DNA from 2 places in the Novosphingobium pentaromativorans US6-1 genome. Region 2 is predicted to be linked to the other one. Evidence: predicted binding sites of a transcription regulator. Region 2 holds the regulator's gene; the other holds the start of a gene.
The links. Region 2 encodes LexA, which represses DNA repair genes until DNA is damaged. Its sites were predicted from a motif close to GTTCCNCNCTTGTTCT; they were not measured.
Positions count from the first base shown of each region.

Region 1: JI59_RS05050 (S24 family peptidase) is a predicted target of LexA. The motif match lies at 3,340-3,355, and genes of this name have one in related genera.

Region 1 is NZ_CP009291.1:1,092,100-1,099,308, forward strand. Features, by position in the region: gene JI59_RS05035 (DEAD/DEAH box helicase) at 1-313, opposite strand, end outside; gene JI59_RS05040 (class I SAM-dependent DNA methyltransferase) at 319-3,072, opposite strand; gene JI59_RS05050 (S24 family peptidase) at 3,432-4,076, shown strand; gene JI59_RS26105 (thermonuclease family protein) at 4,088-4,513, shown strand; gene JI59_RS27305 (DUF5818 domain-containing protein) at 4,504-4,812, shown strand; gene JI59_RS05060 (DUF6961 family protein) at 4,812-5,009, shown strand; gene JI59_RS05065 (hypothetical protein) at 5,043-5,282, opposite strand; gene mobF (MobF family relaxase) at 5,355-7,209, opposite strand, start outside.
Region 2 is NZ_CP009291.1:643,631-650,839, forward strand. Features, by position in the region: gene JI59_RS02945 (hypothetical protein) at 1-15, opposite strand, end outside; gene JI59_RS02950 (citrate synthase) at 191-1,474, opposite strand; gene gltX (glutamate--tRNA ligase) at 1,488-2,942, opposite strand; gene JI59_RS02960 (ComEC/Rec2 family competence protein) at 2,972-5,161, shown strand; gene lexA (transcriptional repressor LexA) at 5,231-5,926, opposite strand; gene JI59_RS02970 (molybdopterin molybdotransferase MoeA) at 6,011-7,209, opposite strand, start outside.

The sequences.
Region 1 (7,209 bases), 450 kb from region 2:
GGGCGACCACCCAGTCGGCCCAAAAGCCGTGCTTGCTGAGCGGTTCGCTTGCAAAGCTCGCACCGATCGAGCGCTCCGGCACGCAGACGATCGCCTTCTTCACGCCCTGGTTTGTCAGCTTGTCGAGCGCGATGAACATGAGAGCGCGGGACTTGCCAGAGGCTGGCGGCGACTTGATCAGCAGGTACTGCTCGCCCCGCTTGTCATAGGCGCGGGCCTGCATCGGCCGCATGCCGAGTTCGTTCGCCCTAGCCGTCGCACCGGTGCCGGCGGGGCGGAAGGTGACCGTGGGAATGATATCGCCGTTTGCCATGCAGTTCAGGCCGCCTTCTTGCCGGTCATCTTGGTATAGAGCTCGAAAAGCTTCTCGAGCCGTTCGGTGTCGTTACGGAACTTCCGTCCAATATAGATCCGCTCCAGCACTTCGTCATTACGCTCATGTGCATGTCGAAGGTTGTCGGGCATCTTCGCGGGATCGTAGAGTTCGGCAATCGTCTTCGGGAAATGGGCCTCTCGCGCGAGAAGGATGTCCTCCGCGCAGCGGGTAAGGTCGGCCTTGCCTTGTTCAGTCAACGTGGTCGGTATCGGGAAAGTGTTCCATCCCATGGTATTGGAGTAGCGGTAACGCGTTTCCAACTTTCCGCAGACGGCGCCGACCCAAACGAGGTGCAGCCGGGAGGCTACAACTGAAAGGTTCCAGAGAGGCGCGTCGTAGATGGCGAGAGCCAGGTTAGATACCCGCACGTCCGGGGGCATCAACCCACACGGCAAATATTCACGACGTTCGGAAGAGACGCTTGGCACCACGATGGTGTGCCTGTTACCGATAATCGTCCGCTCGAACTTGTAGGGAGTGTCTAAACCGGCGCGCCCGCGTTCGCTACCGTTCAGCCGATACTCCCGGATCTTTGAAAGCCGTTCCGCGATCGGAGGAATTGAGAAAGCCAGTTCGGCCTGTTCGTCCGAAATCCAGAGGCAGTATCGCCGCAGGCCGTTAATGAATTCGGCCGAGCCCACGATCGGCCTAATCAGAGGCTTTGACTGCGGGTATTCATTCACAAGCGCTTGCATCTCGTCTGTCGAGAGCAAGAGGTTGCCCTGATCTCGCGGAATATTCCCCCCGAACATCACACCAACCTCTGAAATCGGCTCGGATGCCCTTGCCACGATGACGGTGTCGCCAGGCGACAGGTAGGGGTTGATGTTGGCAACCTCCTTTCGTGCCGCGTCGGAATAGATGAATTTCCGCCGTTCCTGGGCATCGGCGACGCCAACAATAATGCAGGTGACCTGCGCATTGCGGGCGGCGTTGTTGCCCCACATAAAGTTCTCGTGCGCAAAAAAGATGGCCTGTCCGTTGCCGAAAATCTTAGGCCAGATCAGCGGCACTTGAACCCCTTGGCAGATGGAGTTGGTGGATACGAAGGCAAAGCGTCCTCCGTGCCTGATGTAGTCTGACGCCTTCCAAAACCAGCCTGCTATATAGTCGACCGCGCGGACCTCCTGCTTTCCGGACTTAAAGGTCCGGAGATCGTCCTTCTGCTCCTTCGTCTGGTATTTGTCCCCAATATAAGGGGGATTGCCGCAGATGTAGGTCTCGCCGCCTTCATTCTCGAAGTCGATCTCAGACTGATCCAACGGTGTGCCAAACAGGTCATCGGCCTGCATACGGACCCCGGACCCGGCCGGCGGACAAAGTGCCAGCCAATCAAGTCGCAGCGCGTTCCCGTTCGTGATCCAGTTCTGGCTGTCGAGAGGAAGAAAATCGGCCAGAGCCTCCTTCTGCCCTCGATAAATCACGTCGCACTGGAACTCGGCGATAATCAGGGCCAGGCGCGCGATCTCGGCCGGAAAATCACGGAGTTCGATACCCCTGAAGTTGGTCAAGGGGATGGCCGACTTCCGGTTGGCGTCGCCTCGGCGCACGTTGATCTCGGCCTCGATCTCCCGCATCTGCTTGTAGGCAATGACAAGGAAATTTCCCGATCCGCATGCCGGGTCAAACACGCGGATGTGCGCCATGCGGTTGCGCAGATTGAGCAGTTTGCGGCCATTGTCGGCCGCGTCTTCGAGCGCCGCCCGCAGGTCGTCGAGGAACAGCGGGTTCAGCACCTTCAGGATGTTGGGCACGCTGGTGTAATGCATGCCTAGCGCGCCGCGCTCCTCGTCGTCGGCGACCGCCTGGATCATGCTGCCGAAAATGTCGGGATTGATCTTCTTCCAGTTCAGGTTGCCGATCTGGATCAGGTAAGCCCTCGCGATCCGGCTGAAGCGCGGCACATCCGTGTTGCCTGAGAACAGCTGGCCATTGACGTAGGGGAACACGTCCGCCCAGCGCGGCGTACCGGCTGCCTTGCGATAGCGCTCGTCCAGCTTACCTTCGTGCCGCGTGGGGGTGTCCATCGCCTGGAAGATCTGGCTGATGACCTCGTGTGTGTTGCTCGAATCCCGTGCGCTCATCTGCTCAATGGTCCGGGTGAACAATCCCTCACCGTTGAAGATGTCGGTATCCTCGGCGAAGAAGCAGAAGATCAGCCGGGCCATGAAGTGGTTCATGTCGGCCCGGCGCTCGGCCGTCGCCCACTCCGGGTTGTCCTTCAGCAGCTCGACGTAAAGCTTGTTCAGTCGGCTCGTCGCCCGAATGTCGAACGTACTCTCGCGGATCTGCTTGACGGTCGTAATGCCGGCAAGGGGCAGGAACAGGCCGAAGTGGTTGGGGAAGTCGGCAAAGGTACAGGCGACCGTTTCACCGGTATTGAGGTCTTCCGCCTGGAAATCCTCTCCATCGGTGGCAAGAATAAACTTGGCCTTGGCCGCGGCGGTCTTCGGACTTTCGCGCAGCGCCTTGAGCGCCTGGTCAACGGCCCCGACGTCACAGGTGGCGATATGGATGTTGCTACGCTGAAGCACGCCGCCCAGCAGATCGGACGCGTTTGAGGCCCCGCTACGCAGCTTCTTGAGCGTTGTGGCTTTATTTCCAAATGCTTCAAGGAACGCAAACGGGAACTCAGCCCGGTCAAAGGGAAGCTCCGCTAACTCCGAAATTGCCTGTTCGATCTCAACTGCATTCATGCGCCATCACTAGAACGTGAACGGGGGTGAGAACAAGCCGAGACCGCCTACGGTTCGCTTCTCGACGGCACGGTCATGAAGAGCTCTTCTCCATTAGAAATTGCCTCACCCGCTCCTGCGTCTTACGTCTCGGCCGGCGACCTTCGCGAAGATCCTGAACAAACCGTGGGTCCCCGACGGCCTGCCTACCAAACATGCTGGCCTTCGTACCGCTACGCGTCAAATAGCCCTCAATCTGGTCCAGGAGCTCCATCGCCTTCGACTCGCTTTCCGCTTGTGTTCTTGTTATGTTCTTATTAGGAAGGCTTCCTAGAGTCTAGGATCGAATTTCCTAGACGGATGCGATAGGACCCGCAGCGATGGAAGATGCACGCAAAGCCCTGGACGATCTGATCCAGCAACGAGGATGTAATTACTCCTCGATCTCCCGCCTTCTCGGACGCAACGCGGCCTACATCCAGCAATACATCCGCCGTGGCAGTCCCCGGCAACTGGACGAGCAGGACCGCTCCGTGCTCGCCCGCTTCTTCGGAGTAGACGAGAAGATCCTCGGTGCGCCCGAACGGCGATCCGGCCCGGTCGTCGAACTGGTCCATGTCCCGGTTCTCGATGTCGAAGCCTCGGCAGGGCACGGCGCTTTGGCCGAAATGGAATCCAAATGCGCCCAGTTCGGGTTCGACGAGAAGTGGCTGCGCCGTCTGACAGCAAGCAAGGCGACGAGCCTTTCGATCATCGCCGTGCACGGGGACTCGATGGAGCCAACGCTGCATGACGGTGATGAAGTCATGGTCGATCTCAACGATGGGCAGTCGCGGCTGCGCGACGGGATCTATGTGCTGCGCATGGATGACATGCTCAGCGTCAAGCGGGTGGCAATCGAGCCACAAGGCAAACGGGTCTCTGTGCTCAGCGACAATCCGGCCTATCCCAGCTGGCGTGGCCTGGAGAAGCGGACGATCAATATCGTCGGCCGCGTGCTTTGGTTCGGCCGCGCGCTTCGCTAGATAGCTCGCCAATGCTTGCCTTCCTCGCTGCCTCGATCGTCGCCGCCGGCCAGACCTTTACCTGCACGCCCACGCATGTGTGGGATGGCGACGGGCCCATATGGTGCGCCGAAGGCCCCCATGTCCGCATTGCAGGAATCGCCGCACGCGAAATGGACGGGACATGCCGGACCAATCAGCCATGTCCCGACGCGTCGGCTATCGAAGCGCGTGACGCTCTCGTCGATCTTCTTGGCGGCCCTCGCGGGACCATCTCGACAGGGCACGTCGTGGTTCGCGGACCGAGATTGACGTGCCGGTCGGAAGGATCGGCAGGCGGCAACCGGACGGCTGCCTGGTGCCGATTGCGGAACGGAGCCGATCTCTCCTGCTCGATGATCCAGACACGCACAGTGCTGCGTTGGGATCGCTACTGGAAAGGGCCTGCATGCCGCTAGGCCCGGAACTCTGTCTGACAGGCCGTCTTGCCGAAGGCCCCTTCGGACTTGAACTGCATTCGGGCGGCGGGGTGTGGGAGCTCGACACCGGGCGTGGAGCACGTCGGTTGCTCGGACGCGAAGTGGAAGTCTGCGGACGCCGCGCCGGGTTCAACGAGCTCATCTGCGATCAGATCTGGCCAGCAGGACAACCCCGCCCTCCCCGCTCCAAATTCAATATTGAACTTCTCCTGGCGTGCGGTGTCGTGGGCTACGGTTTGATAGCGTTCTTCCTCGGCCTTGTTGGACGTCTCGGCTGATGCTGAGCGATTGGGAACTCTGGGCCTGTGCCAACCAGGTCCTGAAGACCCATGGTGAGAATGCACCGCTTCATGTCGCCGAGCAGATCGGCGCGCTCGCGCTGGCAACGGACGAGGCGGGCATCGCCACTTGGAAAGCCATCGCCAAACGCGTTGCAGAGCTGATGGGGAAGGATCGCCCGACGCGCCTGCAATAAGCCAAAACGGCCTCAGCCAGGTCTCAATGCTGGTCAGCCCATCGGCGAGAGATCGCCCGGAAAGAGAGTGGGCTGAGAGCTCCTGCCTGCATTCGAGTCGCCTTCAATCTCCAAGCCCTGCATGCGCTCGACCAGATGGCGCGCGAGATCGACACGAGCATTACGCTGGGTTCGCGGGTCGTCAGCACCGAGCCCGACAAGCGTTGCTTCGGACGCAACCGCAAGCGCGACCTCGATGTGTGTGAACAGGATCTCATCGGCGATTCGGGACATAATCTGCATGAGAACAAAAACAGAACTCATAGTCAACCGGCGCCATATGGACCCATTCGGATCGCAGCTACGTCAGATCCCGATTTCGAAGGGCTTGGTGAGCGAGCGATCGAGTTCGGGCGGCTCGCGGGCCGGTTCTTGCGAACGATCAGGCGCCTTGCCCTTCGCCTGGCCCATTGCTGCCGCATCCCGCAGCTGATTGACCGTTTCGAGCGCCGAGCGTTTCATTCCCGGATTGCGCTCAACAGCTGCTTCGAGCTTGCCCGCATTGTCGACAAACAGGGTCAGACCATCGCGCAGACGGGTTATCGTCACGAGGAATGTCTGCTGGTTGGCAAGATTGCGTTCGCGGCTGTCCATGACGGCAATCCCGCGGTCGGAGGTCAGGCCCTGCGCCATGTGCGCGTTGAGCGCGTAGGCGAGGTCAAGACGCTCGAGCATGGGGTCGTCCAGCCCCAGCCGGTGTTCGGCGCCAAGGGAGGTTTTCACCATGACGCCCTTCGCATCAACCGCCACGATGCGCGCCTGATCGGCGTTGAGCAGTCCGCGCTTGTGATCCGTCGCCGTCCAGCGAATGCGGTCACCATCGTGGATTTCTAGTGGGCGAACCTCAAACAGACGCAGCGGATCCTGCTCACCTTGCGGTCGCATCTGGCTCGGCCGGAATTCAAAGCGCTTGCCCCGCTCGTTCTGCAGCATCACGCGTTCGCGGGTCGGATCGGTTTCGACCACGTCATAGCGGCCCTTCTGCAGCCCCTGCCCCCTTTGCCGGCGGTCGACTTCGAGCACCATGCCGGCCGCATAGCTGCGCGAATAGCGCATTTCCTCACGCGTCAGATTGACGCGCGACAGCACAGTGAGACCCAAGGAACCCGGTCCCAATTCGCCATTGGCCTTGAGCCCGATCTGGACGGCTTCATTCACCTGTCCGCGCAAGTTGCGACCCGAAGCATAGATAGCGGTCACCTCCCGCTCTGCAGGCGAAAGCGATAGCCAGGCCGCCGCGGCGTCGACGGCAGCTGTATTTCCCGACGCGACGACATGCGGGCCAAGATGGCGCAAGGCCTCGTCGATATGTCCACCTTGCGCTGCATATTGAGCTTCGCGCAGCGCCTTATCGCGGGCCCGGAGATTGGTGTTCATGATGGCGGTTTCGACGCCTGCCCGCTGCATGACGTCAAAGGGTTTGCCCGCATCGACAGCGCCCAATTGCTTCCTGTCCCCGATGCTGGCGAAGCGGTCTAGCTGGAGCAGGTTGGCGAGGCGCACGAGCTTTTCCTTGTCGGCATTGCCGACCATCGAGGCTTCGTCGAGTAGCACCACGGTGCCGCACAAAGACGCGCGTGCCTCGGCAAGCCTCGCCTGGTCTGCTCCTTCCAGAAGGCCCTGATGTTGGCGCAAGAAGCGCGCGACTGTCATCGAGGGAATGCCGGTGTCACGTTCAAGCATCTGCACGAGCGTGTTCTGGACCGCGAGCCCGAGTGCGGACTTGCCTTCCCCGCGCAAGATGTCAGCAACGGGCTTGAGAACGGTACTCTTGCCAGCGCCCGCCACACCCTGAATGGCGACAATTCGGTTGTGCGAGGCGAGAAGCAGGCGCCCTGCCCGCTCCTGCCCAGGGTTCAAGGTCAGGCCGTATTTGAGCTGGGAGAGAGCCTGCAGGCGCTCTCCGGCCACATCGGCTTCGACCACCGCAGTCCCATGTCCCCGCCCGCTTTCGATGGCCGCAATGATGCGCTGCTCGAGCCCAATCGCATCGCGAGTTGTGACAAGATTGCGATCTGCACCCTTGCCTTTTTGCAGGTGGCCTTGACGCAGCAATTGGTCGACGCGGTGTTCGATGTCGGTGAGCGTGGTGGGCAAGGCAAAGCCAAGCGCTGAGCGATAAATCTCGGTCCGCGAGAAGGCCGCCTCGCGCTCGCCCAAA
Region 2 (7,209 bases):
CCTGATAAACAGCATGAAGATTCCCCCGCCATGTTCCCGAACGGCCTAGCTCATCGAGGTGGCCGGATTATGGCGGGTTGGCAAGTTCCGAGGTTCCACTTTCTCCGGCGCCCAAGAAAAAACCCCCGCTTTCGCAGGGGTTTCTCCTGGAGGCAGCCCTTGCAGGCGGCCCCGTCCGGATTGCCGGTTATCAGCGCTGCGACAGCGGCACGTAGTCGCGCTGCGTCGGGCCGGTGTAGAGCTGGCGCGGACGGCCGATCTTCTGGCCGGGATCCGAGATCATTTCGTTCCACTGCGCGACCCAGCCCACGGTGCGGGCAAGAGCGAAGAGCACGGTGAACATCGTGGTCGGAAAGCCGATCGCCGAAAGGATGATGCCCGAGTAGAAGTCGACGTTCGGGAAGAGCTTCTTCTCGACGAAGTACGGATCGTTGAGAGCGATTTCCTCGAGGCGCAGGGCGGTCTCGAACAGCGGATCGTCGACCTTGAGCGCCTCGAACACCTCGCGAACGGTGGACTGCATGACCGTCGCACGCGGGTCGTAATTCTTGTAGACGCGGTGGCCGAAGCCCATCAGGCGGAACGGGTCGTTCTTGTCCTTCGCACGCTCGATGTAGTGCGGGATCTTGTCCGGCGTACCGATTTCCTTGAGCATGTTGAGCGCGGCTTCGTTCGCGCCGCCGTGTGCCGGGCCCCAGAGGCAGGCGATGCCGGCCGCGATACAGGCAAACGGGTTCGCGCCCGACGAACCGGCGAGGCGCACGGTCGAGGTCGATGCGTTCTGCTCGTGGTCGGCGTGGAGGATGAAGATGCGGTCCATGGCCTTCTCGACGGCCGGGATCACTTCATACTCTTCCGCAGGCACGCCGAAGGTCATGCGCAGGAAGTTGCCGGTGTAGGACAGGTTGTTGTCCGGGTAGAGGAACGGCTGACCGATCGAGTACTTGTAGGCCATGGCCGCAATCGTCGGCATCTTGGCGATCAGGCGGTGCGAGCTGATCTTGCGGTGCTCGGGATCCGAGATGTCGGTCGAATCGTGGTAGAACGCCGAAAGCGCGCCGACGACGCCGCACATGATCGCCATCGGGTGCGCGTCGCGGCGGAACCCGCGATAGAACGTGGCGAGCTGCTCGTGCAGCATGGTGTGGCGGCTGATGGTGAACTCGAACTTCTCGAGCTCTTCCTTGTTCGGCAGTTCGCCGTTGAGCAGCAGATAGCTGACTTCCATGAACGACGAATTTTCAGCCAGCTGACCGATCGGATAGCCGCGGTGGAGCAGGACGCCTTCATCGCCGTCGATGTAGGTCAGCGCGCTTTCGCAGCTTGCAGTCGAAGTGAAGCCCGGATCGAACGTGAACATCCCGGTCTGGCCGTAGAGCTTACGGATATCGACGACATCGGGGCCGACGCTACCTTTCAGGACAGGGTAGTCGTAGTCCGCTCCACCTGCGGACAGTTTAGCCTGATCACCCACCAGTTCTTACTCCTTATACCTGTGACCCGGCCGGGACTTCGGCCTGTGCGGCAATGCGCGCGAGGCTTTCGTTCCTGCCGAGCAGAACCAATACGTCGAAAATTCCCGGCGAGGTCGTTTGACCCGTCAGGGCTGCCCGCAAGGGTTGCGCGAGCTTGCCGAGGCCCAATTGGAGGTCCCCGGCCATTGCTTTCAGGTTGGCTTCCAATGCCTCCAAAGTCCAGTCGGATTCCCCCGACAGACGCTCATGTATGATCGCCAGGCGCCCCCGCGCCTCGTCGGTCAGGAGAGCTTGCGCCTTCTCGCTCATCGCGAGAGGACGGGCGGCAAACAGGAAGGCGGCGCCTTCTGCAAGTTCGTTGACGTCCTTCGCTCGCACCTTGAGGACCGGCATGGCTTTCTCGAGCAGGACGGGATCTGCGTCTGCGAAGCCATTGGCCTTAACGAGCGGGACGACGAGTGCGGCAAGACGGGTGTCATCCGCCTCGCGCAGGTAGTGTCCGTTGAGATTCTGCAACTTGGCAAGGTCGAAACGGGCAGGCGACTTGCCGACATGGGCAATGTCGAACCACTCGACCGCCTGGTCGCGGGCGATGATTTCCTCGTCGCCATGTCCCCAGCCGAGCCGCAGCAGGTAATTGAACAGCGCTTCGGGCAGCACGCCCAGGTCATCGCGATAGGCATCGACGCCGAGCGCGCCGTGGCGCTTGGATAGCTTGGCGCCGTCCGGGCCGTGGATCAGCGGTACATGGCCGTAAGTCGGCACCGTCCAGCCCATGGCGCGGATGATGACAAGCTGGCGGAAGGCGTTGTTGAGGTGATCGTCGCCGCGGATGACGTGGGTCACGCCCATGTCGTTGTCGTCGACTACGACAGCCAGCATGTAGGTCGGCGTGCCGTCGGAGCGCAGGATGACGAAGTCGTCGATCTCGACGTTCTGGACCGTGACCTGTCCCTGCACGAGATCGTCGATTACAGTCTCGCCATCGCGCGGGGCCTTGATGCGCACGACGTAAGGGCGATCGTTCGGCCAGGTCGCGGGATCGGCGTCGCGCCATTCGCTGTCGATGCGGAAGGGGCGGCGTTCTTCCTGAGCCTTCTGGCGGCGCTCGGCGAGTTCCTCGGTCGAGAGGTAGCAGCGATAGGCGTGACCGGATTCAAGCAATTGCGCGGCCACTTCGGCGTGGCGCTGCGAGCGGGCGAACTGGAATACAGGTTCTTCGTCGCCTTCGAGGCCGAGCCAGGTCAGGCCGTCGAAAATCGCGTCGATGGCCGGTTCGGTCGAACGGGCGCGGTCGGTGTCTTCGATGCGAAGCAGGTACTTGCCGCCGTGATGGCGGGCGAAAAGCCAGTTGAACAGCGCCGTACGGGCGCCGCCGATGTGAAGGTAACCCGTGGGCGAGGGGGCAAAGCGCGTAACGACGGCTGACTGGCCGCTCGATCCGCTCGATGCACTGCCGCTTGCCATTGTAATTCCCTTCCTGTCCTATGTTAGCCATGGCCAGCCAAGCCACAGCCGGTGATGATGAAAATGCCCGCCACGGCCTTGTCGGGGGCGCTGCATTGCAGCATCGGCCATGGAACAGCAAGAGCGACTTGTCGAGGGTTTTGGCGGCCCTGGAACGATTTCTTTCGCAAGCCGGCTTCGATCGCGGGCCATGGCTGGTCGTCGCCTTCGCGGCCGGAATCGGCACATGGTTCGGGCTCCCCGGACCACTCTACTGGAGCGCATTTGCCGGTGGGGCCATCGCAATAGCGGCGCTCGCAGGATGGGTCTGGCCGGATCGTGAGCGTTTTGCGCAGCTGAGATTGGCGATATGCGCCGTTTTCCTCATGTTTTCTGCCGGTTGCCTCACCGTGTGGGCCAAATCTGTGCTCGCAGGACAAGAAGCGATCGAAAGGCCGATATCGGGCGTGTTCCTCGGCAAGGTCCTGGGCGTGGACGAGCAGCCGGCCTTGGAGCGCGTGCGATGGATCGTGGCCGCCCGAGAACCGGATTCGGGGGTGCCTATCAAGGTTCGCGTCAATGTTCCGGCCGACCCCGATGCCGCGCCCGTATCGCCTGGGGCAGTGATTCGCTTCGAGGCGCGGCTGATGCCGCCCGCCGCCCCGATGTTTCCGGGCGGTTACAATTTCGCCCGGACCGCCTGGTTCTCCGGACTTTCCGCAAGCGGGAGCGTGACGGGCAGGGTCACGATCGTTGAGCCTGGGACGGGCGACGACGGGATCGATGCCATGCGCACAGCGCTTTCCCGGCATGTGCGTTCCCGCATGGCCGGTTCTGAGGGCGGGATTGCCGCGGCGCTGGCCAGCGGAGACCGGGGCGGCATCCTCGAGGAGGATGCACAGGCGATGCGCGACGCTGGCCTCGCGCATCTGTTGGCAATCAGTGGACTGCATGTCAGCGCGGTGATCGGCGCCGCCTATTTTCTGGCCTTGCGACTTCTTGCGCTTTGCCCGGCACTGGCGCTGCGTTTGCGGCTTCCGGTCGTGGCAGCCCTGTGCGGAGCGCTGGCCGGGATCGCCTATACTGTGCTGACCGGATCGCAGGTGCCCACGGTCCGTTCCTGCATCGGGGCGATGCTGGTCCTGATCGCGCTGGCGCTGGGGCGCGAAGCGCTTTCGCTGCGGATGTTGGCGGTTGCCGGCTTCATTGTCCTGCTGGTCTGGCCCGAATCGCTGACCGGCCCCAGCTTCCAGATGAGCTTTGCCGCCGTACTCGCCATCGTGGCGCTGGCGACCTCCGGGCCAGCGCGTCAGTTCCTGGCACCGCGAGAGGAGTCGTGGCTCTCGCGGCTGATGCGCCAGGTAGTCATGCTCTTCGTGACGGGCTTCGTGATCGAAGTCGTCCTGATGCCGATCGGCTTCTACCATTTTCATCGCGCCGGTGCCTACGGGGCGCTTGCGAACGTGCTTGCGATCCCGCTTACGACTTTCGCGGTCATGCCCTGCATTGCCCTCGCGCTGCTGTGCGACATTGTGGGACTGGGCGGGCCGTTCTGGTGGCTGGCGGGGCAGTTCATCGACCTACTGCTTGGCCTCGCGCACAAGATCAGTGCGCTGCCGGGCGCCGTTTCGGTTCTGCCTGCCATGGGGACGGGCGGTTTCCTTCTGTTCGTAACCGGCGGATTGTGGCTCGGCCTTTGGAGCGGGCGCGTGCGGCTGCTGGGACTGGTGCCCGCCTGTTTCGGCATCGTCTGGCTCATCCTGCTCGAGCCGCCGGACATTCTCGTGACCGGCGATGGCCGTCATGTCGGACTGCTCGACGATAGCGGCGATGGGCTCGTCACCTTGCGCGACACCGGCAGCGATTATGTGCGCGACAATCTTCGCGAATTCGCAGGGATCGAAGGCGAATTGACGCCCCTCGCATCGTGGCCGGGTTCGAGATGCAATCGCGACTTCTGTTCGGTACGGATCGATCGAGCCGGTCGATCGTGGGACTTGCTGATCGCCAGAGGCCGCGACCAGGTGCCCGAGCGGTCGCTGGCAGCGGCCTGCGACAAGGCCGATATCGTCGTTGCCGATCGCTGGCTGCCATGGAGCTGCAAGCCGCGCTGGCTCAAGGCCGACCGGACCATGCTGGACAGGACCGGCGGGCTTGCCATCAGGCTGCGCGGCAAATCCGTCGAAACAGTGGCGGCAGGGCAGGGCCGCCATGGCTGGTGGAACCCGCGCGGGCCGTGATTTCGGCCCTGTCCGGAGAGTACGCCTTCCGGAGAGTACGCCTGAGCGGCACGCCTCCCCGGGGCAAGCTCAGTGATAGCGGCGCAGCAGCCCTGCGAGCTTGCCCTGAACCTCGATCTCGTCAGGGCCGTAGATCTGCGGTTCGTATGCGGCATTGGCGGGCACGAGGCGAACCATGCCGCCATCGCGCTGGAGATACTTGAGCGTCGCTTCTTCGCCGCGAACCAGGGCGACGACGATTTCGCCGTCGCGTGCGGTGTTGGTGCGACGGATCAGGGCAAAGTCGCCGTCGAGAATGCCGGCCTCGACCATCGAATCGCCCGAAACCTCAAGCGCGTAGTGTTCCCCCGAGCCGAGCAGGGCTGCCGGAACCGGAAGCATCGACTGGCCTTCGAGCGCCTCGATAGGAACGCCGGCAGCGATGCGACCGTGCAGCGGAATTTCGATGACGTCGTTCGCCGGTTCAGGCTTGCGTTCGGGCTGCTTGAGTGCGGCAAGGGCGTCTATGCCGGCAGGAGCGGCGGCCTTCGTCGCAGGCTTGCTGGTGACGTCTTCGGGCTGGCGCAGGATTTCCAGCGCGCGGGCGCGGTTTGGCAGGCGGCGGATGAAGCCGCGTTCCTCAAGCGCGGAAATGAGGCGGTGCACGCCCGACTTCGACTTGAGGTCGAGCGCTTCCTTCATCTCTTCGAAGCTGGGCGAGATGCCGCTTTCTTCAAGCCGGACCTGAATGAACTTGAGCAATTCATGCTGCTTGCGCGTCAACATCTTCGTTGCCTCTTTCTCTGCGTCCCCGAGCGTTGTTCTGCTTGTGAACAATGAGAGAACAATTAAGCAACAGATTCTGGAACGTCAAGCAATACCGCCGTTTTCGAGCAGGAACACCCGCACCGTGTCTCCGGGCGTGGCGGCCGGTGCATGCGCGGGGCGATCGATCAGCACATTGCTGGCCGCAAGGGCGCTGAGTGCACCGCTGTCCTGCAGCGTCATGGGCGCCACGCTCTCGCCGTTCCAGTAGCCGCGCAGGAATTCGCGGCGGTGGCCGATGGCTCTGAGAGATCCGTCCAGAACGGTCGAGATCTGCATTGGCAGCGAACGGTTTGCTCCGAGCATTGCGCGCAGCATCGGCAGGACGAAGAGATAGGCGGTGACCATGCTCGAAACCGGATTGCCCGGCAGGCCGATGATGATCTGCGTGCCGCCGCTGCTGCGTTCGCGCGTGGCAACGAGGATCGGCTTGCCCGGCTTGATGGCGACGCGCCAGAAGTCGAGCCTTGCGCCCCAGCGTTCGAGAGCCGGGCGCACGAGATCGTGATCGCCTACCGAGGCTCCGCCGCTGGTGACGATCATGTCGCAATCGGCGGCCTCGTCGAAAGCGCCGATCAGCGCATCGAGCGTGTCGGTCACGGGCCCGATTCGCTGCGCCTCGACCGGCAGGGCGCTGACCAGCGAGACCAGCATGGCGCCGTTGCTCGCGGGGATCTGGTGCGCAGGGCAGGTCTCCGGATCGGCGGCCAGTTCATCGCCGCTGTCGATCACCGCGACTTTCGGCATGCGGCGCACCGGCAGGTGGCGATGACCCGCGGAGAGGGCCAGCGCGATATGCGCAGGGCCGATGCGGACTCCTTCGCCCAGCACTTCTTGCCCCGCCGTGAAATCCATCCCGCAAGGGCGGATGTGCTTGTGCGGCGGTTCGGGCAGATCGCCGCTGAGAGTAATGCGGTCGCCTTCCCGCCCAAGGTCTTCCTGCAGGATCACGACGCCGGCATCGGCGGGCATGATCGCGCCGGTCGAGATCCGCACGGCCTCGCCCTTTTGCAGCGTGCCGGTAAAGGGGTGGCCTGCGGCGCTTTCACCGATCACCTGCCATGGCCCGGTGAGGTCGCCTTCGATCATTGCATAGCCGTCCATCGCAGAGAGATGAGCGGAAGGCTGGGTGCGCCGCGCCAGCAGCGGTTCGGCCAGGAAGCGGCCCAGCGCGCTTTCGACGTCGACGCGCTCGACCGCTAGTGCTTCGGCCAGTGCAAGCAGGCGGGCCTGGGCATCTTCGA